Regions from separate parts of the Streptomyces mabaensis genome, predicted to be linked through region 2. Evidence: riboswitches for the same ligand, from Rfam matches in the RefSeq annotation. Region 2 holds a riboswitch; each other region holds the start of a gene.
The links. Region 2 has a riboswitch for cobalamin ahead of ACWV17_RS20510 (energy-coupling factor ABC transporter permease). Riboswitches for the same ligand answer to the same signal wherever they lie in the genome.
Positions count from the first base shown of each region.

Region 1: linked by a shared signal. The riboswitch ahead of ACWV17_RS07545 (ABC transporter substrate-binding protein) and the one ahead of ACWV17_RS20510 (energy-coupling factor ABC transporter permease) in region 2 are both predicted to bind cobalamin.
Region 3: linked by a shared signal. The riboswitch ahead of ACWV17_RS10475 (prenyltransferase/squalene oxidase repeat-containing protein) and the one ahead of ACWV17_RS20510 (energy-coupling factor ABC transporter permease) in region 2 are both predicted to bind cobalamin.

Region 1 covers NZ_JBSOPZ010000006.1:137,309-144,610, forward strand. The annotation lists gene ACWV17_RS07535 (ABC transporter ATP-binding protein) at 1-535, opposite strand, end outside; gene ACWV17_RS07540 (MDR family MFS transporter) at 855-2,402, shown strand; cobalamin riboswitch at 2,505-2,693, shown strand; gene ACWV17_RS07545 (ABC transporter substrate-binding protein) at 2,947-4,188, shown strand; gene ACWV17_RS07550 (FecCD family ABC transporter permease) at 4,185-5,291, shown strand; gene ACWV17_RS07555 (ABC transporter ATP-binding protein) at 5,288-6,370, shown strand; gene ACWV17_RS07560 ((2Fe-2S)-binding protein) at 6,364-7,077, shown strand; gene ACWV17_RS07565 (DUF7676 family protein) at 7,074-7,302, shown strand, end outside.
Region 2 covers NZ_JBSOPZ010000022.1:38,206-45,507, reverse strand. The annotation lists gene ACWV17_RS20540 (cytochrome P450) at 1-955, opposite strand, end outside; gene ACWV17_RS20535 (tRNA-dependent cyclodipeptide synthase) at 936-1,661, opposite strand; gene ACWV17_RS20530 (PadR family transcriptional regulator) at 1,838-2,416, opposite strand; gene ACWV17_RS20525 (energy-coupling factor ABC transporter ATP-binding protein) at 2,504-3,373, opposite strand; gene cbiQ (cobalt ECF transporter T component CbiQ) at 3,379-4,128, opposite strand; gene ACWV17_RS20515 (energy-coupling factor ABC transporter substrate-binding protein) at 4,136-4,522, opposite strand; gene ACWV17_RS20510 (energy-coupling factor ABC transporter permease) at 4,522-5,235, opposite strand; cobalamin riboswitch at 5,266-5,485, opposite strand; gene ACWV17_RS20505 (L-serine ammonia-lyase) at 5,653-7,035, opposite strand.
Region 3 covers NZ_JBSOPZ010000009.1:140,592-147,893, reverse strand. The annotation lists gene ACWV17_RS10485 (serine hydrolase domain-containing protein) at 148-1,326, shown strand; gene ACWV17_RS10480 (MBL fold metallo-hydrolase) at 1,424-2,473, shown strand; cobalamin riboswitch at 2,818-2,969, shown strand; gene ACWV17_RS10475 (prenyltransferase/squalene oxidase repeat-containing protein) at 3,062-4,312, shown strand; gene ACWV17_RS10470 (SCO2322 family protein) at 4,312-4,965, shown strand; gene ACWV17_RS10465 (energy-coupling factor transporter transmembrane component T) at 4,980-6,185, shown strand; gene ACWV17_RS10460 (ABC transporter ATP-binding protein) at 6,182-7,302, shown strand, end outside.

The sequences.
Region 1 (7,302 bases), on a different contig from region 2:
TCTCGGGCCGCGCCGCCAGCGCACGGGCGACCGCCACCCGCTGCTGCTGACCGCCGGACAGCTGCGTCGGCCGGTGCTTCAGCCGCCCGGCGAGACCGACGGTCTCCACCACCCGGTTCAGCCACTGGGCGTCGGGCTTGCGGCCCGCGATGTCCATCGGCAGCGTGATGTTCTCCAGCGCGTTGAGCGTCGGCAGCAGGTTGAACGCCTGGAAGATGAAGCCGATCCGGTCCCGGCGCAGCTGCGTGAGCTTCTTGTCCTTGAGCTTGGTGATCTCGGTGTCGTCGACGTAGATCTCGCCCGAGGTCACGGTGTCGAGGCCGGCGAGGCAGTGCATCAGGGTCGACTTGCCCGAACCCGACGGCCCCATGATCGCGGTGAACCGCCCCCGCGCGATGTCCACATCGACATGGTCGAGCGCGACGACCCGCGTCTCCCCCGACCCGTACGCCTTGACGACCTGCCGCGCCCGCGCGGCTACGGCCGTAGGCCCTCCAGTGCCCTCGTGCCTGGGAATGGTCACAGCCGTAGTCACGGTAAATCTCCTCGGTCGACGTCGTGGTGCGTGCCTGGAACAACTGGGTCGAGTCTGGTCGGCACAGGGGTACGGGCGCGCTGGTGCGCATCTCCGTATCCACCCGGGGGTTAGCCCCACCCACCGGGTGAGGCGGCCCGTAAGAACCAGTTAAGAACCGGTCCGCGGCCATCTCCTCCTCCACCGGTACGAACGGCCCCTGGCCCGAAGGGCGGAGGTCCCCCTAGGGGGAGTACGCCGTCGGGCGGAGTCCGTCTCGGGGACCCCCGCCCCCTCCCGCGGCCCGGCCCGGGAATGAGAGGGTGTCCCAGGAAAATAGATGCACGGTGAAAGGATTCGGGTGAGCGGCAGCAGCGGCGGCGGTACGGAAGCCCTGCCCGGCACCCGGTCCGCCCCGGAGTCCGCCCGCCGGCGCAGGCCGGTCGTCGCGGCGCTGATGCTCGGTATGGCGCTCGCCGCCCTCGACGGCACGATCGTGTCCACCGCCGTCCCCCAGATCGTCGGCGACCTCGGCGGGTTCGCGGTCTTCTCCTGGCTCTTCTCCGGCTACCTCCTCGCCGTCACCGTCACCCTCCCCGTGTACGGCAAGCTCTCCGACACCTTCGGCCGCAAGCCGGTCCTCATCGCCGGCATCGCCCTCTTCCTCGTCGGGTCGGTCCTGTGCGCGGTGGCCTGGAACATGGCGGCCCTGATCGCCTTCCGGGTGGTCCAGGGACTCGGCGGCGGCGCGATCCAGGGCACGGTCCAGACGATCGCCGCCGACCTCTACCCCCTCAAGGAACGCCCCAGGATCCAGGCCCGGCTCTCCACCGTCTGGGCCGTCTCCGCGGTGGCCGGACCGGCGGTCGGCGGGCTCCTCGCCGCGTACGCCCACTGGCGCTGGATCTTCCTGATCAACCTGCCGATCGGGGCGTTGGCGATGTGGCTGATCGCCCGTCACCTCAAGGAGACCGCCCGTACGGCTCCGGCCGCCCGCCCCCGGATCGACTGGGCCGGCGCACTGACCGTCTTCGCCTGCGGCGGCCTGCTGCTGACCGCCCTGGTCCAGGGCGGCGTCGCCTGGCCCTGGCTGTCCGCGCCCTCGCTCACCCTGCTCGCCGGGGCGGCGGTCCTCGCGGCGCTGGCCGTCGTCGTCGAGCGCCGGGCCGCGGATCCGGTCATCCCCGGCTGGGTCTGGCGCCGCCGCACCATCGCCGCCGTCAACCTGGCCCTCGGCGCGCTGGGGCTGCTGATGGTCGCGCCGACCGTCTTCCTGCCCACGTACGCGCAGTCGGTCCTGGGCCTCGGCCCGATCGGCGCGGGCTTCGTCCTTTCGATCATGACCCTGAGCTGGCCCATCTCCGCCGCGCTCAGCCAGCACGTCTACACCCGCATCGGCTTCCGCAACACCGCGGTCATCGGCATCTCACTCGCCGCCGTGATCCTCCTCGCCTTCCCCCTCCTGCCCTACCCGGGCTCCCCCTGGCAGCCCGCCCTGATCATGCTGCTGCTCGGCGCCGCCCTCGGCCTCTTCCAACTGCCGCTCATCGTCGGCGTCCAGTCGACGGTGGGCTGGTCGGAACGCGGCACCACCACCGCATCCGTACTCTTCTGCCGCCAGGTCGGCCAGAGCGTGGGCGCCGCGCTGTTCGGCGCCGTCGCCAACGCCACCCTCACCGCCCGCCTGCCGGACGCCGACCTCGACGGCGTCGCGCACGCCCTGGAACACCCCGCCTCCCTCACCGCGGAAGCGGCGGACCAGCTGCGCCGGGCGGTCGACACGGCGGTGGACCACGTCTACCTGGGCGCGGCGGCAGCGGCGGTACTGGCCCTGCTGGCCCTCCTGCTGATCGCGCCCCGCCGCTTCCCGGTCATCACGGAGGACTGACCCGACTGTTAGTCAGCCACCCTGCGCATGACCGACGTCGCCGAACCACGCCCCTGCGCGTCCCCCCATGTGGTGGGGGGCACAGCCGAAGGGCTGGCGCGGTCATGTGCGTTCTGGGATGCTTCCGTCCGACAAGCGACGGCGGAACGAGGAAGCCGGTGAGATTCCGGCACGGTACCGCCACTGTGTAGGGGGAGCGACTCCGCCGAAGCCACCGCCCCGTCGGGGTGGGAAGGCCGGAGAAGCGTCGATCCCGAGTCAGGAGACTCACGCCGTCGCACCTCGCCATACCGGGGCGGATTTCCCCGAGAGAGGACGGTGGCACTCGTGTGCCCGCGTGCTTGTGTGAAGTTTCCACTCCCGGCTGCCCGTATGAGATGGACGCGACGGCTTGTCGCTCGGACCCTGCCGTCGGAGCGCTGAAGGGCCTCCCGGCGACGCTCGGCGTCCCACCCTCTCGCTGACTGTGCGACCGCCCCTCGGTCGTTCCCTTTCCCACGCACCCGGAAGACCGGTGCGCTTCGACGCATGCCCAGGAGCCCTCGTGTCCGTACGACCAGTCCCGCCTCTTCGACGCCCTGCCGGCATTACGGCGCTGATCGCCGCTCTGAGTTTCACCCTCGCCGCGTGCGCCGACGGCGACTCCGCCCGGCCGGCGGATTCCCGGGCCTCGGGGTCCGCGGCCGGCTGCATCTCCGACTTCGATCCGGCCGAGGACTACTTCCCCGTGAAGTCCACGGTGGAGCACGCGAAGAACTTCACCTTGCGGTACGAGAAGAGCTACCAGGTCCTCACGGTCAAGGAGCCCTACCCCAAGGGCAAGCCCGAGTCGTACGTCCTGGTCAAGTGCGGGGCCCCCAAGCCGAAGCTGTCCGGCGACCTGGCCAAGGCCCAGCAGATCACCACTCCGGTCAAGAGCCTGTACTCCGCCTCGACCACGCACCTGCCGCTGCTGACCGAGACCGGCACGCTGAATGTCCTGACCGGTGTGGCAAGCGGCGCGTTCGTCAGCTCCGCCGAGGTCCGTGAGCGGGTGACGTCGGGCAAGGTCGCCGAGTACGCCAAGGACAACACCCTGAACGCCGAGCAGGTCATCGGCGCCAGGCCCGATGTCCTGATGACCCAGGGGACCGACGACCCGCAGTACCCGAAGCTGCGGCAGGCGGGCATCGCCGTCGTCGCCAACGCCGAGTGGCTGGAGCCCAGCCCGCTCGGCCGCGCCGAGTGGGTCAAGGCCATGGCCGCACTCACCGGAGCCGAGAAGCGCGCGGGCGAGGTGTTCGACACCGTCGAGAGCGACTACGGCAAGGTCGCCGCCAAGGCCGCGAAGTCCGTCTCGGCGGGCAAGCCCGTCAAGGTGCTGCCGGGCACGATGTACCAGGGCACGTGGAGCATGGCCTCCGGCGGCAGCTACGTCGGGAAGCTGATCAATGATGCCGGTGGCACCTACCCGTGGGCGGGCGACAAGGGCACAGGCAACCTTCAGTTGAACTTCGAGGCCGTGTACGCCAAGGGCGGCGACGCGCCGACGTGGCTGGTCGGCGAGCAGTGGAAGTCGACTGCCGACGCGGTCAAGGCGGACCGTCGCTACGCCAAGCTGAACGCTGTGAACGCGGGTGAGGTCTGGACGAACACCAAGGCGCTGGGTCCCGGCGGCGGCAACGACTTCTACGAGCGCGGCGTCCTGCGTCCGGACCTCGTCCTCGCCGACCTGTTCGCCCTCCTGCACCCGGACCAGGCCGCGGGCCACACCTTCACCTTCTACACCAAGGTGCCGCGCGCGTGACCACGCGGACAGCCGTGACGCCTGCCCCGGCCCCGGCCCCGGCCCCGGCAAGCCCGGTGCCCGGGCGTCGGCGTCTCCTGGTCGTCTCCGGGCTGGCCGTCGGCACGGCAGTTCTGTTCGTGCTGACGGTCGCCGTCGGCTCCTACCAGGTGCCTGTCGGGGAGGTGGTGCGTGTGCTGTTCGGCAGTGCGGGGGCCGACCCGCGGTGGGCCGTCATCGTCGAGGAGGTGCGGCTGCCGCGTGCGCTGACGGCCACCGCTGTGGGCGCTGCCCTCGCCGTGGCCGGCGTGCAGATGCAGACGCTGTTCCGCAACGCGCTGGCCGATCCGTTCTCACTCGGGGTGAGTTCGGGGGCAAGCATGGGGGTGGCGGCCGTGGTGGTCAGTACGGGCGGTGTGGCCGGGAGCTTCACCGGTGACCTGGCGGGGCTGGGCCGCATCGGCGTGGTGCTGGCCGCTTCCCTCGGCGCCGGGTGTGTGCTGGCGCTGGTGCTGCTGCTGTCGCGCTGGGTCCGCTCGGCGGTCACCCTGCTGGTCATCGGCGTGATGATCGGCTCGGCGGCCACCGCGGTGGTCAGCGTCATGCTGGTGTACGCCCGGCCCGAGCGCGCCCAGCAGTTCGTGATGTGGGGACTGGGCAGTTTCAGCGCCACTACCTGGCCCGACCTCGCGGTGATGCTCCCGGTGATCGGGGCGGGCCTGGCGGCCGCCCTGCTGACCACCAAGCGCCTCAACGCGCTGCTGCTCGGCGAGGACTACGCCCGCACCATGGGCCTGAACGTCCGCAGAAGCCGCGACCTGGCGCTGCTGGGAACGTCGCTGCTGGCCGGGGCCGCCACCGCGTTCTGCGGCCCGGTCGCCTTCCTCGGCCTGGCCGTACCGCACCTGACCCGCGTCGCCCTGGGCACCTCCGACCACCGGGTGCTCGTGCCCGCGTCGATGCTCGCCGGTGCGTTCCTGGCCCTGGCCTGCGCGCTGCTGAGCCAGCCGCCCGGTATGGACGCGGTATTGCCGCTGAACGCGATCACCTCGCTGTTCGGCGCCCCCGTCGTCATCACGTTCCTGATCCGCAGCCGCCGCGGCCTGCAAGGGGTGACCTCATGACCGACACGACAGTGGCACCCGGAGCTTCGGCCGCGCGGCCCGTCCCGTCCGCACGGTCGACCGCGCGCCCCGGCGGACTCGGCACCGACGGTCTCACCGTCGGCTATCGCACCCGCGCCGCGTGGGGACGCGGCACCCGGCGTGCGGTCCTGGAGGACCTGGAACTGGAGGCCCGGGCCGGTGAACTGACCGTGCTGCTCGGCCCCAACGGCGCGGGCAAGTCCACCCTGTTGCGCACCCTGTGCGGATTGCTGCCGCCCCTCGCCGGGGGCGTGCGCATCGGCGGCCGGCCCATCGCCGGGGAGTCACCCGCGGCCCTCGCGCGGCGGCTCGCCGTCGTCCTCACCGACCGCGTCGACGCGGGTCTGCTGTCGGCACGGGAGCTCGTTGCCCTGGGCCGTCATCCGCACACCGGGTTCACCGGACGTCTGGCACCGGCCGACGAGCATGCTGTCCAATGGGCCCTGGAGGCGGTGGACGCCAAGCACCTGGCCGACCGGCCGGCCGCCGAGCTCTCCGACGGTGAACGCCAGCGGGTGCTCACCGCCCGGGCGCTGGCCCAGGAGCCCGACGTCGTCCTGCTGGACGAGCCGACCGCCTTCCTGGACGTGCCCTCGCGGGTGGCACTCACCGTGCTGCTGCGCGACCTGGCCCGGGAGAAGGGCCTTACGGTCGTGGTCAGTACCCACGATCTGGAACTGGCGCTGCGTGTCGCCGACGCGGTCTGGCTGGTCGACCGCTCCTCCCACGTACACACCGGAGCACCCGAAGACCTGGTCAGCAGCGGGGCCGTCGCCGCGGCCTTCGACGCCGACCACCTCGCCTTCGACCCGCTCTCAGGCAGCTTCGGGCTGCGCCGGGCCGCCCGCGCCACGGTCACCGTGGACGCCCCGCCGGTCCTGCGCCCCCTGCTGGAACGCGCCCTGGCCCGGGAGGGCATGGCTGTCCAGCACGCCACACCGGGCGACGAGGCCCAGATCAGCGCCGACGAGCACGGCAACCTGACCCTGCGCCGGGCCGGCAGCGTCGTCAGCACGCGGTCCTTCCACGACCTGACCCGGACGGTACGCACATGGTGAACCGAACCGCCGCCACGCTGGAGCAGGTCGCGGCCATCGGCCCGTACTTCGCCGTGACATGCGGCGAGCGGCCCGATCCCGACGGGTTTCTGCCGCTGACCGAGCTGTACGCCGATGCCGACGCGCTGAAGGCATACGTACAGGCCGTTGGGCAGCGGATCGGCACCGACCAGATGCGCGTGGCCGCCTCCACCCTCCACCTGGGCACCGCCTCACGGCTCTGGTCGATCGCTCTTGCCTCCGTCGCACTCACCGGAGGTGTCCCCGACCTGAACCCAGAACAGCTGTGGTGGCGCCCGGCACTCTCCGGCCCCATCGACCTGTGGCTGCCCGCGCCGCGTGAGCTGCCCGGAGCCGCGGCCGCTGCTGTGCACGGCACCGTCGCCGTACAGAACCTGCGTCCGCTCGCCGAGGCCGTCCAGCGGGTCTCCGGGGTATCCCCGCGGATTCTGCGCGGCAACGCCGCCTCGGCACTCGTCGGCGCCCTGCGAGTCCTGATCACCCGCGCCCCGCACGTCCCACAGCCGGTGATCCCCCTCGTCCGCGACCTCCTCGGGCGCGAACCACTCACCGGCGCCGGTGCCTTCGACCCGGGCGCGGACGGAACCATCACCTTCCGCCGCCGCAGCTGCTGTCTCTACTACCGCGTCCCCGGCGCCGGCACCTGCGGCGACTGCATCCTGAATCACAAGGAGCGATCCGCATGACCACCATCGAACCGGCCGTCGTCGAAACCGAGAGCGGCGGCACCCAGCACGTCTGGGCCCTGCCGACGGACGAGACCACCCTCCTCGACCTGATCACCACCGTCTTCACCGACCACTGGCAGCAGATCAACTTCGGGCCCATCATCGAAGGCGCCGCCTGGGAAGTCGGCGCCCCCTGCGCCCCGACCGCCATCACCATGAACGACGGCTACGCCACGGTCGACT
Region 2 (7,302 bases):
TCGCCCCCTCGACCAGCACCAGCACCAACTCGCCCTTCTTCACTAGGACGTCGCCGACCTGGATGTCGTCCATGGCCAGCCGCGGCAGCCCGTCACCGATGGACAGGTTCCAGCGGAGCAGCTCGTCGACGGCCCGTCCGATGCGCTCGGGGTGCGTGCGCAGGTACCCGATCAGCTCGGGCCGCTGGAGCAGGGCGAGGACGGCCAGTACCAGGAACGCGGAGGTGGACACCGCGCCCGCGCCGAACAGCGACACCGCGACCGTGGCGAGCATCTCGTCGGTCAGGTGCGCCGACTCCGGGTCCTCCCGCAGCGCGGCCAGCTTGCCCAGCAGGCCCGAACGCCGGCCTTCCGGAGCGTTGAGCTGCTCCACCATGTAGCCGAGGTCCTTGTACCAGTTCAGTGCCGAGCCGTCGAAGGTCTCGGCACTGGTCATGAAGGCGATGTCCAGCCCCGACATCAGCCGGCGCCAGTCCGCGAACGGCACTCCGATGACCTTGCAGTGCAGCGCCGCCGAGAAGGGGTCGGCGAACCCCGCCCGGAGGTCGGCCGGCGGGCCCTCGGCGAGGAGGCCGTCGATCAGCTCGTCGGCCGCCCCCCGGAGCCACTCCTGCAGTCCGTCGGCGCGCGGGTTCAGTGCCTTCATCACCGCGCTGCGCAGGCCCGCGCTGTTGATGTTGCCCATGTTGTTGACGACCTCGGGCGGGATCGTCAGGGCGTACTGCCTCGGCACCCCGGCGTTCGCCGTGTCCTTGAGGCTGAACCGCTCGTCCTCCAGGACCTGTTTGGCCAGTGCGTAACTGCTCACCAGCCAGGCGCTGTCGCCGGTGAGGGTACGGACCCGGGTCACCGGCCGCTTCACGCGCAGCCAGGTGCACTCCTCCGGGAGGACGTCGCCGCGGCGGGACAGCGGAAAGTCGAGGAGGTCTCCGTGTTCAGGCTGCGCGTCGGACATCGACATCATTCCTTCCGGTTTCTCCGGGACGCACCACGGCATAGGCCTGGTTGCGCGTCGCACGGAGGCCGCCACCGCGCCCGTAGAGCACGTCGGTCAGCGGCATTCGTACGTGGTAACAGGACACCGAGGACGGCACGTCCAGAATGCTCGGGGTGTCCAGGAAGAACGGAAGCTCCGCCGCCATGTAGTCGAAACAGACCTGCCGCTGTTCCTCGGTGATGGACTGTCCGTCGTCGAGTTTGGTGCCGAGGAAGAACTCGGCCATCTCCTCGCAGCCCTTCCGGAATTCATCGTCCGTTTCGATGAAATGGCGGACGCGTCGGTGGAGGAGTTGATAGACGCGGTTTCCGGAGAACTCCGAAAGCGCCCTCACCCGGGTGTCCCCGAGTGGGGGGCCGGCCTCCTCTACGCCCCGCAGCATCCGTCGGCGTACGGCCTTGATCTCCTTGGCCGCGCGGCGGGCCGCGTGCTCCTGGGTGTAGCCGAAGGAGGCGAACATCCGGTCCACGTGGAGATCGGCATAGACGAAATCGACCTGGGCGAAGCGGGAGTTCGCCCAGCGGGCGAGAGAGGTGATGCGCTCCGCGCTGAAGTAACTGTTGCCCGGGCTTACGCCGATGAGTACGTGGTCGCCCTCGTCCCAGATGCTGCGGCAGGCGGGGGTGAAGGGCAGAACTTCGAATGAGTCAGCTGTGATCGTCACTTTTGTGATCGCCCTTGAGGCCGCTTGTCCCTGGGAGCCCTGCGCTCCTGGTGTGGCGGCAACGGCATGAAGTTATCGGTCGTCGGCGGAGCGTGACAAGAGCGTCATGAGATTGGCTGGAATTGAGCTTGTGGGCGATTCTGTGTCACTTCCGCATTACGGAACGGTAATTGAATTCATGCCTTTGTGCCGCCCGGGATGTCGCCGCTCTCGCGCGCCGCCGCCATGTCCGTCAGCTCGGCGAGCGCCTCCTCCAGCCACTCCAGCCAGAACTTCTCCAGCGCGACCCCGCCGTGCAGCACCAGACGGCGCAACCGGTCCTCGTCCGCGTTCCGGCCCGGCGGGAAGTCGCGCTCCTCGATGGCCGCGTACGTCGCCGACTGCCTGCGGTGCAGGGCGAGATGCCGCCGCACCTCGGCCTCCAGCCCGTCGGCCCCGACCACCGCCGCGGCGCGCAGCCGCAGCAGCAGCGGGTCCCGGATGGGCTTCGGGTCCTGGCTCTCGCCGACCCAGCGGGCGAGTTCCGCGCGGCCCGTGGGCAGTACCTCGAACTCCTTCTTCTGCCCGCGTGCGGGCTGCTCGGAGGGGAGGGCCCGGATCAGGCCGGCCTGCTCCAGCTTGCCCAGCTCCCGGTAGATCTGCTGATGCGTGGCCGACCAGAAGTACCCGATGGACCGGTCGAACCTGCGGGTCAGCTCCAGCCCCGACGACGGCTTTTCGAGCAGGGCGGTGAGGATCGCGTGCGGGAGTGACATGGAGGCATCTTAGGTACCGCGCGCTCAGGGCCGGTCCGGCGGATCAGGGCCCGACAGGCCCCGGCAGGTCCGGCGGGTGCGGGCCGATCAGGTCCCCCGTACCGCCGTCGCCCAGCCACCGAGCTCCTCCGGGGTGCGCGGCCCGGCGTCCGTCCCGCCGAGCAGTCCGTGCGCCCGCAGCACCTCCGCGGCCGCCATACCCCACGGCCGGCGCAGCCGGGCGGCGTCCAGCAGCCCCTGGTCGGCGAGCACTTCGGCGACGGGCCCGGTGTGCAGCCCGTCCGGGGCCAGCACCGCCGCGTCGTCCGCCCAGCGCAGCGCGAGGTCCACGTCGTGCGTCGCCATGACGACGGTGGTGCCGAGTTCGCGCAGCCGCTCCAGCACCTCCAGCAGCCGTTCCTGGCCGTGCGGGTCCAGACCGGCCGTGGGCTCGTCGAGGATCAGCACCCGCGGCCGCATCGCCACGGCGCCCGCGATCGCCGCCCGCTTGCGCTGCCCGTACGACAGCAGGTGCGTCGGCCGGTCCCGCAGGGCCACGATGTCCAGGGCCTCCAGCGCCTCCGCCACCCGGTCGCGTACCTCGGCCTCCGGCAGGCCAAGGTTCATCGGACCGAACGAGACGTCCTGGCCGACCGAGGCGGCGAACAGCTGGTCGTCCGGGTCCTGCACCACCAGCTGAACGGTCGTCCGCAGCCGGGTCAGTCCGGCCCGGTCGTACGCCACGGGCGCACCCTCCAGCCGCAGTTCGCCCGACGCGCAGTGCAGTCCGCCGCTCAGCAGCCGCAGCAGCGTGGTCTTGCCACTGCCGTTGCGGCCGAGCAGGGCCAGCGAACGGCCCTCGCGGATCCCGAAGTCGACGCCGCTCAGTACGGCCGGGCCGTCCTGGTAGGCATAACCAGCCGCGAGGAGCTCCACGACGGGCGCCCCCACGGCGGGCCGTGCGGACGCTGTGGTCACTCTGGTCACAGGGAGAGCCTTTCGAGTACGAGCGTGAGGGCGGTGACCCCCGCCAGCAGCGCGCCGCTCGCGGCCAGGAACCGCCAGGAGAGCACCGCCGGCGGGACCAGGACGCGCAGGGTGCCGTCGTAGCCGCGGCCCGCCAGCCCCGACTGAAGGCGCTCCGCCCGGTCGAAGGCCCGGACGAAAGCCGTCGCGCCCAAGCCGGCGAGCGAACGCCAGGTGGCCGCCCTGGTGGTGTGGCCCAGCCGGGCGGCCTGCGCCTGGCGTATCCGGGTGATGGCGTCCAGGAGCAGAAAACTGATCCGGTACATCACCAGGGCGACGTCCACCACGGGCGCGGGGACGCCCGCGCGTACCAGCCGCGGCAGCACATCGGAGACGGGAGTGGTGAAGGCGAACAGCAGCACGCCGAGCGAGGCCGCCGAGGTCCGCAGCAGCAACTGCCCGGCGTGCGCCGCGCCTTCGGGTGCGAGGGTCACGAGGCCGCCCGTACCGCCGACCTGGAACAGCAGCGGTACCGCGCCGGTGACGCAGAACCCGAGCGGAATGCGGTACGCCCGCCACAGCTGGCGGGGCGCGACCCCGGCCGGGCCGAGCAGCACGGCGAGCGTGGCGGCGCCGACGATCACCGCACCCGGCCAGGGCGGCAGGCAGACCGCCGAAACGGTCAGCCCGAGACCGAGGACGGCCTTTTCCAGCGGATGGCGGCGGCGCCAGCGACTGCTGTGCGCCGCCGCGTCGATCGGCAGCATCCGCCGGTTACGACGTCGGGCCGGCGGGCCGGCGGGCGGGCTGCTCGCCCGGCTCCCCGGCCGTGGCTGCCGCCGCTCCCGTGGCTGCCGCCGCGCGGGCTTCGCCCTGCTTGCGGCCCTTGCGCAGCCCGAAGTAGTAGGCCAGTACGCCCGCGCCGAGCGCCGCCTGCAAGGAGAACAGCGCCGACTCGATCTCACCGGACGGCGGCTCGTACAGCGGGGTGAACCACGGCTCGTAGTCCGGCTGGATCTCGGTGATGGCGGCCTCCGCCTGCCCGTCGGCTCCGGCGAACGGCTCCTCCTTGCCGTCCCCGAGGCCGAGCGCGAGCGGCAGTACGGCGAGTGCGGCCACGATGAGCAGCAGCAGTGAGTTGATCTTCGCGTTCCGGCTCATCAGGCCACGGCCCCCTTCTTCTGCCCGGGCTTCTTCTGCCCGGGCTGCGCGCCCTGGAGCAGGACCCCGAGCCGTGTCAGCTCGCCCTTGCTCGACTGGATCAGCAGCCGCATGACGAGCACGGTCAGCAGACCCTCGCTGACCGCCAGCGGAATCTGGGTCACGGCGAAGATCCCGCCGAACTTGGCCAGTGCGCCCAGGAGTCCGGTCGCCGGGTCGGGGAAGGCGAGCGCCAGCTGCACGCTGGTGACGCAGTACGTGCTCAGGTCGGCCACGAAGGCACCGAAGAACACGCTGACCATCAGCGGCACGTCGAAGCGCCGCAGCAGCCGGTACACCCCGTAACCCGCCCAGGGCCCCGCGATGGCCATCGAGAAGACGTTGGCCCCCAGCGTGGTGAGTCCGCCGTGGGCCAGCAGCAGGGCCTGGAACAGCAGGGTGATGGTGCCCAGCACCGCCATGATCGGCGGTCTGAACAGGATCGCACCCAGACCGGTTCCGGTGGGGTGGGAGCAACTGCCCGTGACGGAGGGCAGTTTGAGCGCGGACAGAACGAACGTGAAGGCGCCGGAGGCACCGAGCAGCAGGGTGCTCTCGGGGTTGGCCCTGACCTCACGGGTCAGGGCCCTGACTCCGTGGACGACGAACGGAGCTGACGCGGCGCCCCAGGCGGCCGCGTGCAGCGGGGGCAGAAACCCCTCGGCTATATGCATGGTTGGGTAGACCCTCTCCAGCACCTCGTGGATGGACAACGCGCCCTGGCCGGTCTCCTGGCTGACGGGGGGTCCTGGGGTCCACCCCGGACTGGCAATGTGCCGTCCGACTCCGCCTTCCCGGACTCCGCGGTCTCCCGCGGTGGTCCAGTGGCTCCCCGGAGGGTGGAGTCGGACTACCCGATCACAGTGGCGAGGGCCGCACCGGTACCGCACCGGTTTCCCGAACACCAAGGCCCTGTGACCTTAGTGGGCGTGACGACCTGCGACAACCCGCGCACGGGCGCACGACAAGGGCGCGCCTGACGGGGATCGGGTCAAACATTCACGTGTTCACATGTCCAGATGATCATGCGTTCAGGCGTTCACGGGATCACGCGCCGAGGTGTGGCTGACGGGTCCGCTGTCGCGCGTCGCTCAGCATTCGATGACGTTGACGGCGAGGCCGCCGCGGGCGGTCTCCTTGTACTTGACCTTCATGTCCGCGCCGGTCTCCTTCATGGTCTTGATGACCTTGTCGAGGGAGACCTTGTGGCTGCCGTCGCCGCGCATCGCCATCCGCGCCGCGGTGACCGCCTTGACCGCCGCCATGCCGTTGCGTTCGATGCACGGGATCTGCACCAGGCCGCCGACCGGGTCGCAGGTCAGGCCCAGGTTGTGCTCCATGCCGATCTCCGCGGCGTTCTCCACCTGCTCCGGGGTGCCGCCCAGCACCTCCGCCAGCGCGCCGGCCGCCATCGAACAGGCCGAGCCGACCTCACCCTGGCAGCCCACCTCGGCACCCGAGATGGAGGCGTTCTCCTTGAACAGCATGCCGATGGCGCCCGCGGCGAGCAGGAACCGCACCACGCCGTCCTCATCGGCGCCGGGCACGAAGTTCATGTAGTAGTGCAGGACGGCCGGGATGATCCCGGCGGCGCCGTTGGTCGGGGCGGTCACCACCCGGCCGCCGGCCGCGTTCTCCTCGTTCACGGCCATCGCATACAGGGTGATCCACTCCATCGCGAGGGCGGTCGGGTCGCCCTCGGCGCGCAGCTTGCGGGCCGTGGTGGCCGCCCGGCGGCGGACCTTCAGCCCGCCGGGCAGGATGCCCTCGCGGGACATGCCGCGTGCCACGCACGCCTGCATGACCCGCCAGATCTCCAGCAGGCCCTCGCGGATCTCCTCCTCGGTGCGCCAGGACTTCTCGTTCTCCAGCATCAGCGCGGAGATGGACAGACCGGTCTCCGAGGCCAGCCGCAGCAGCTCGTCACCGGTGCGGAAGGGGTACTTCAGCACGGTGTCGTCGAGCTTGATCCGGTCCTCGCCCACCGCGTCCTCGTCGACGACGAAGCCGCCGCCCACCGAGTAGTACGTCTTCTCCAGCAGTGGTGTGCCCGACGCGTCGTACGCGAACAGGGTCATGCCGTTCGCGTGGTACGGGAGGGAGCGGCGGCGGTGCAGGATCAGCTGGTTCGGCTCGTCGAACTCGATCTCGTGCGCCGCGCCGATCTCCGCGCCCAGCAGGCGGAGCCGGCCGGTCTGCCGGATCCGTTCGACCTCGTCGTCCGCCGTCTCGACGTTCACCGTGCGGGGCGAGTGGCCCTCCAGGCCCAGCAGCACCGCCTTCGGGGTGCCGTGACCATGCCCGGTGGCGCCCAGCGAGCCGAACAGCTCCGCCCGCACCGCGGCGGTCTGCGCGAGCAGACCGTCCTTCTTCAGCCGGCCGACGAACATCCGCGCCGCCCGCATCGGACCGACCGTGTGCGACGAAGACGGACCGATACCGATGGAGAAAAGATCGAAGACGGAGATGGCCACGGTGGCGGACTCCCTTGTCTGCTCGTGGTGGGCGGTGCGGGTGCGGGTGCGGTGCGGTAAGGAGTGTTTGTAGAAGACGAGCCTAACGCGAATGGGTGACGGGCATGCCTCGGCCGAGTGTCGGGGAGGTACCGCTGTCCGTCCGGTCATACGAATGGCCCGGCCTGTGGACAACTCAGGCCGGGCCATCGCGTCGCCGCCCTACGGTGAATCCGTCAGATCAACGGGCTCGTGCGGGGCTCATGGCGACGGGGGTCGAGCAATGTC
Region 3 (7,302 bases), on a different contig from region 2:
CCCACGCGCCAGGCGTCACATTCGCCCGAAGGCACCCGGGCCGCTGCTGAAGCGCGGCGGCCGACACCGACGGTTAGCATGCGAAACGAGGCCCGCAATTGCGACACGGGGGAATCGCAGCCTTCGACCCTGTATGGAGGCTCCACCGTGCGACGCAGACCCAGGACAGTCCTCCTCATGTGCCTGCACCTGCTCATGGGCACTTGCCTGGCGGGCTGCGTCACCGCTGATGCCGAGAGCGCGCCGAAGCCATGTCCGTCCGGCCAGGTCTCCCGAGGCGGCACCTGCATTCCGGCCGGCACCGCCGACTTCATCAGGAAGCAGGTCGAAGACTCCCTGAAGAAATACAAACTCAACGCAGCCATCGCGGGAGTGTGGGTCAACGGGGAAAGAGTTTCGACCGTCGCTTCAGGGGAGTCGATGACGGGAGTCCCCGTTTCGACGGACATGCATTTCCGGATCGGCGCGGTCGCGATTCCCTATCTGACGACCGAACTGCTCAAGCTGGTGGACGAGGGCAAGGTCAAGCTCGGCGACAAGATCTCCCGGTGGCGCCCCGACCTCCCGCACGCGGACGAGATCACGCTGAAGATGCTGGCCTCCACGACCTCCGGATACTCGGACTACGTCCAGGACCGCACATTCCTGGCCGATCTGTACAAGAATCCGTTCCGGCAGTGGACGGCGGAAGAACTGGTGAAGATCTCCGTCTCCAAGCCCCTCGTGAAACCTCCGGGAACGGGTTTCGTTTACTCGCACGCCAATTGGGTGATCCTGGGTGACATCATCTCGAAGGTGGAGAAGAAGCCGCTGGCGGAGGTGATGCGGAACGACATCCTGAAGCCCCTCGGCCTGACCGGGACCGACAACCCGTCCACAGCCGATATCACGCCCCCGGTGTTGCATGCCTTCGACAACGAACGGGACGTATTCGAGGACTCCACCTACTGGGACCCGTCATGGACGCTGGCACCGGGAGCGGTCATGACGGGAACGCTGGAGGACCTGGGGAAGACGATGGCGGCGCTGGGCGAGGGGAAGCTACTGACGCCCGAGTCTCACCGAGCACAGATCACCCCCGTGTCCAAGCTGTCACCGACGACGGACTACGCCCTCGGAGTGGCGGTGCAGAACAGCTGGCTCCTGCAGAACCCGTCATTCGCCGGCTACCAGGCCACGGTCGCCTACCTGCCGTCCAAGAAGATCGCGATCGCGACGGTCGGGACCCAGGGAATCGGCAGCAACGCCGCGAAGAACTTCACCACCCCGCTCCTGGCATCGATCGCCAACCACATCGCTCCGGACCGGCCGTTGAAGGCCGACTGACCGCAGTACGGATCAAATGGTCGACTTGGGCGACCATTGGAACCAGTTCTAGTTATAGTGACCCTCATGGCTGTGCCGCCGGAGAGATGAGGGGCCCATGACCCAGGTGTCCGACCACGGTGGAGGCGTCTGGAGCATCAAGGTCCCCATCCCGGACAATCCGCTCGGCCACACCCTCGTCCACCTGCTCGACACCGACCGCGGCCCGGTGCTGATCGACACCGGCTGGGACGATCCCACCTCCTGGGACACCCTGGTCGCCGGACTCACCGCGCTCGACGTGGACATCGCCGACATCCACGGCGTCGTCATCACCCACCACCACCCCGACCACCACGGGCTCTCCGGGCAGGTCCGTGACGCGTCCGGCGCCTGGATCGCGATGCACGCGGCCGACACCGAGGTCATCCAGCGCACCCGCACCGCCGAGCCCGGCGTCTGGCTCGACTACCTGGCCACCAAACTGGCCGCCGCCGGCGCCCCCGACGAGCACACCGCCCCGCTGCGCGCCGCCCGCGCGTCCGGGCGGATGCGGACCCTGCCGGGGCTGCGCGCCGCCCTCCCCGACCGGGAGATTATCCCTGGCGAACTCCTCGACCTGGCCGGACGCCGGCTGCGCGCCATCTGGACGCCGGGCCACACCCCCGGCCACGTCTGCCTGCACCTGGAGGAGGACCACCCGGCGAACCTCCCCGGCAACGGGCGGCTCTTCTCCGGCGACCACCTGCTCCCCGGGATCTCCCCGCACATCGGCCTGTACGAGGACCCGGAGGACACCAGGGTCACCGACCCCCTCGGCGACTACCTCGACTCCCTCGAACGCATCGGCCGCCTGGCCCCCGCCGAGGTCCTCCCGGCCCACCAGCACGCGTTCACCGACGCCCCCGCCCGGGTACGGGAGTTGCTCGCCCACCACGAGGAACGGCTCCAGGGGCTCCTGGACCTGATCACCACCCCGCTCACGCCCTGGCAGCTCGCGGAGCGCATGGAGTGGAACCGCCCGTGGGAGCAGATCCCGTACGGCTCAAGGAACATCGCGGTCTCGGAGGCGGAGGCCCATCTGCGCCGCCTGGTGAAACTGGGCCGGGCGGAACCGGTCCCGGGCAGCACCCCGGTCACGTACCGGGCCGTACAGGCGTGTCGGTAGGGTTCGCGCATGTCTTCGTCGCTCCGCCTGCGGCTGGTGGGGTTCCTGATGGGCCCGCTTCGCGGTGCGGTCCGTATGCGAAGAGGTACGCAGGCGTGGCCAGACGCGCGTGCCGACCAGATAGAGGCCGTGCAACTTGGCATGGGTAGCGAAGTCCTCACCCTCGCTCGCCACTTGCTCATGGACAGCACATCCACGGTCGACGAACTGCGTTTCGCAGCCCGCCGGTTGTCGGAATGCCTGGCCGATGCGCTGCGCGTCGCGGAGAGCCGGGGGCGTCGGCTTCGGTCCCGGCCGCAGTCCTGACAGGGCCACGACCCCGGTCCCGCCCCGCGGGCGGGTTGCTACGGGCCGGTAGAGTGAGCCCGTCGTCATCACGTCGTACAGGGGGAAGCCGGTGCAAATCCGGCGCTGACCCCGCAACCGTGAGCCGCCCTCGCCGGCGGTGAGTCGGACTGCCCTGTCGGACGTGACCGGCTCGTGCCGCCGGAAGTCCCCGGTGGCCGGCACCGTCGAGGTATACGGAGCCGGAGCCTGGTACCTGCGCGTGCCTGCTTCCGGCTCCCCAGTGGAGAGGCACCGCCCGCCATGACCGTTCGCCGCAGCGCAGCCGCGCTCGCAGCTTCCGCCGTACTCTGCGTGGCCGCTGCCCCCACCGCCTTCGCAGCGCCGTCCCCGGCCCCGGCGCCGGTGATCCCCGCCGGCCTGTACGGCAAGAAGGACCCGACGTACGACGGCGTCTGGCGCCAGTCGATAGCCATGCTCGCGCAGGACACGGTCGGGGTCACACCCGCGAAGCAGGCCGTGAACTGGCTGACCGGGCAGCAGTGCGCGAACGGCGCGTTCGCCGCGTTCCGCGCCGACGCCACAAAGGCCTGCGACGCCAAGACGATGGTGGACAGCAACTCCACCGCCGTCGCCGTGCAGTCCCTGGCCGCGCTCGGCGGGCACGCGGACGCGGTGAAGAAGAGCGTCGGCTGGCTGAAGTCCGTACAGAACGACGACGGCGGCTGGGGCTACATGCCAGGCGGGCCGAGCGACGCGAACTCCACGGCGGTGGTCATCGGCGCGCTGGCCGCGGCGGACGAGAAGCCGGCCGAGGTGAAGTCGAAGAAGGGCAGGTCGGCGTACGACGGGCTGGTGTCCTTCCAGCTCGGCTGCGACGCCGCGAAGCCGGCCGAGCGCGGCTCCTTCGCGTACCAGCCCGACAAGACCGGCAAGCTCGCCGCGAACGGCGACGCCACCGCGGCCGCCGCGCTCGCCGGACTCGGCAGCGGCCTGGTCGTGGAGCCGCTCGGCAAGGACGACACCGCCGTCGCACCGCTGGACTGCAAGGCGGGCGCCGGCAAGGTCACCGCCGAGACGGCCGCGGCAGGCGCCGCGGGCTACCTCGCGGCGACGCTGAAGAAGGACGGGCAGCACCTGACGGCCCTCACGCCCGGCGCCGACCAGCCCACCCCCGACATCGGCAACACCGCCGACGCGGTCATCGCGCTGGCCGCCGGCCAGCACAAGGACGCGGCGGCCGGACCGCTCGGCTGGCTGCAGCAGAACTCCGCGGAGTGGGCGAATGACAACCCGGCGGGCCTCGGCACGCTGGTGCTCGCCGCGCACGCGACCGGCACGGACCCGCGCGCGTTCGGCGGCGCCGACCTCGTGCAGCAGCTGAACGCGACCGGCCCGGCCCCCGAGGCCGCCGCGAAGCCCGCCGCGGAGAAGAAGGACACCGACGACTCCGGGGTCAGCGTCTGGTGGATCGTCGGGGTCGGCGCCGTCGCCGGTATCGGCATCGGCTTCCTGATCAGCGGCCGGAACAAGAAGAACCAGCAGCAGGCGTGATGCGGACCCGGATCGCCGCCTTCGCCCTCGCGCTCGGCACCCTTCTCGGCGTGCTGGGCGCGGGGTCCGCCCAGGCGGCCGGATACCGCTACTGGTCGTTCTGGGAGCGGGACGCCGGGGCGTGGAAGTACGCCACCCAGGGGCCCTCGGTGGCGAGGCCGGCCGACGGCGACGTCCAGGGCTTCCGCTTCTCGGTCAGCGAGGACTCTCAGGACTCCGCGCAGCCGCGCGGAGCCGCGGACTTCGAGGCGATCTGCGGCAAGACCCCCACGCAGGACGGCCGCAAGCGCGTCGCGCTGGTCATCGACTTCGGTACGCAGGCGGACGCGCCCGATGGCGAGACGCCGCCCGGGCCGCGTACGGCGTGCGCGCGGGTCGGCGCGGACGCGACGAGCGCGGAAGCGCTGGCGGCGGTCGCGAAGCCGCTGCGCTACAACAGCGACGCGCTGCTGTGCGCGATCGCGGGCTACCCGAAGGCGGGCTGCGGCGAGCAGGTGTCGGGCGACGCGCAGAAGTCGCCTGCCCCGGTGCCGGATGACGCGGCTGAGGACGACGGCCCGTCCGCGGGCCTGCTCGCGGGCCTCGCGGCTGTACTCGCGCTCGGCGCGGCAGGCGTATGGCAGTCCCGCCGCCGTCGCGGCGGCCGCGGCTGACCGGGCGCGTACCGATGCCCCACACCGCACCCGCGGGAAACCCGGGCCCGGATCTTCCGCCCCCCGCCGGGGTCGGGGCCGCCGGCGGCAGCGGAAACAGCCGCCCCCGCCGGCAGCGACTCCGCGCGCCCGAGGCCGGCCGTAGCAACGCCCTGCATGCCGGGGCGTGGTGGCTGTGGGCGCTCGGGCTGGCCGCCGGCGCCTCGCGGACCACCAACCCCCTCCTTCTCGGCCTCCTCATCGGCGTCGCGGGCTACGTCGTCGCCTCCCGCCGCACCGACGCCCCCTGGGCCCGCTCGTACGGCGCGTTCGTCAAGCTCGGCCTCGCCGTCATCGCCATCCGCCTCGTCTTCGCCGTCTTCCTCGGCTCCCCCGTTCCCGGCGCGCACACCCTCTTCACCATGCCCGAAGTCCCGCTCCCCGACTGGGCGCAGGGCGTGCGCATCGGTGGCCGGGTGACCGCCGAGGGGCTGGTCTTCGCGCTGTACGAGGGCCTGAAGCTGGCCACCCTCCTCATCTGCGTGGGCGCGGCGAACGCCCTCGCCAACCCGGCCCGGCTGCTCAAGTCGCTGCCCAGCGCCCTCTACGAGGTGGGCGTGGCCGTCGTCGTCGCGATGACCTTCGCGCCGAACATGGTCTCCGACGTCGTCCGGCTACGCGCCGCCCGCCGGCTCCGGGGCCGCCCGACCGGCGGGATCAAGGCGATCCTCCAGATCGGACTGCCGGTCCTGGAGGGCGCGTTGGAGCGCTCGGTGGCCACCGCCGCCGCCATGGACGCGCGCGGGTACGGCCGTACCGCCCAGGTCCCGAAGGCCGTACGCCGCACCACCAACGCCCTCACCATCGGCGGGCTGCTCGGCGTGTGCGCCGGTTCGTACGGGCTGCTCGCCGCCGAGGGCGCGGCCTTCGGGCTGCCGGTCCTCGCCGCCGGGCTCGCCGCCGCCCTCACCGGGCTCCGGCTCGCCGGCCGGCGCAGCGTACGCACCCGCTACCGCCCGGACCGCTGGGGCGTGCGCGCCTGGCTGGTGTCCGGTTCCGGGATGGCCGTCGCGGCGCTGATGATCTGGGCCGGTTCGTACGATCCGGAAGCGCTGCACCCCGGTGTTGTCCCGCTCACCGCACCCGAGTTCCCGCTCTGGCCCGCCGCTTCCGTGCTGCTCGGCCTGTTGCCCGCCTTCGTGGCGCCCCTGCCACAGCTCCCGCCGAAGGAGTCCGCGTGATCCGGTTCGAGAATGTCTCCGTCACCTACGACGGTGCGCCGGCCCCCGCCCTCCAGGGCGCCGATCTCACCGTCCCCGAAGGGGAGCTGGTCCTGCTCGTCGGCCCGTCCGGAGTCGGTAAGTCGACCCTGCTGGGCGCGGTCTCCGGGCTGGTGCCGCACTTCACCGGCGGCACGCTGCACGGCCGCGTCACCGTCGCGGGCCGTGACACCCGTACCCACAAGCCGCGCGAACTCGCCGACGTCGTCGGCACCGTGGGGCAGGACCCGCTCGCCCACTTCGTGACCGACACCGTCGAGGACGAGCTGGCGTACGGCATGGAATCGCTCGGCATCCCGCCCGCCACCATGCGGCGCCGCGTCGAGGAGACGCTCGATCTGCTCGGCCTGGCCGAGCTGCGCGACCGGCCCATCGCCACGCTCTCCGGCGGCCAGCAGCAGCGCGTCGCCATCGGTTCCGTCCTGACCCCGCATCCGCGTGTCCTCGTCCTCGACGAACCGACGTCCGCGCTCGACCCGGCGGCCGCGGAGGAGGTGCTCGCCGTGCTCCAGCGTCTCGTCCACGACCTGGGCACGACCGTACTGATGGCCGAGCACCGCCTGGAGCGGGTCGTGCAGTACGCGGACCAGGTCATCCTGCTCCCCGGCCCGGGGCAGGCCCCGGTCATGGGCGACCCCGCCGAGCTGATGGCCGTGTCCCCCGTGCATCCGCCGGTGGTGGGGCTCGGGCGGCTGGCCGGCTGGGACCCGCTCCCCCTGTCCGTACGCGATGCGCGGCGCAAGGCGGGCCCGCTGCGCGAGCGCCTCGCCGCGTTCACCCCGCCGCGCGCCGCCGGGCCGCCCACGTCAGCCCCGTCCGCCTCGGCCGCCCCGTCCGCCTCGGCCGCCCCCGTCGCCGAGACCGCCGGGCTCTCGCTGCGCCGCGGCCGGGTCGAGGCGCTACGCAGCGTCTCGCTGTCCGTACGTCCCGGCGAGACGATCGCGCTCATGGGCCGCAACGGCGCCGGCAAGTCCACCCTCCTCAACACGCTCGTCGGGATGCACAAGCCGGACGCCGGCTCGGTACGCGTCGGCGGCGCGGCCCCGCACCGCACCAGCCCGCGCGAGCTGATCCGCAA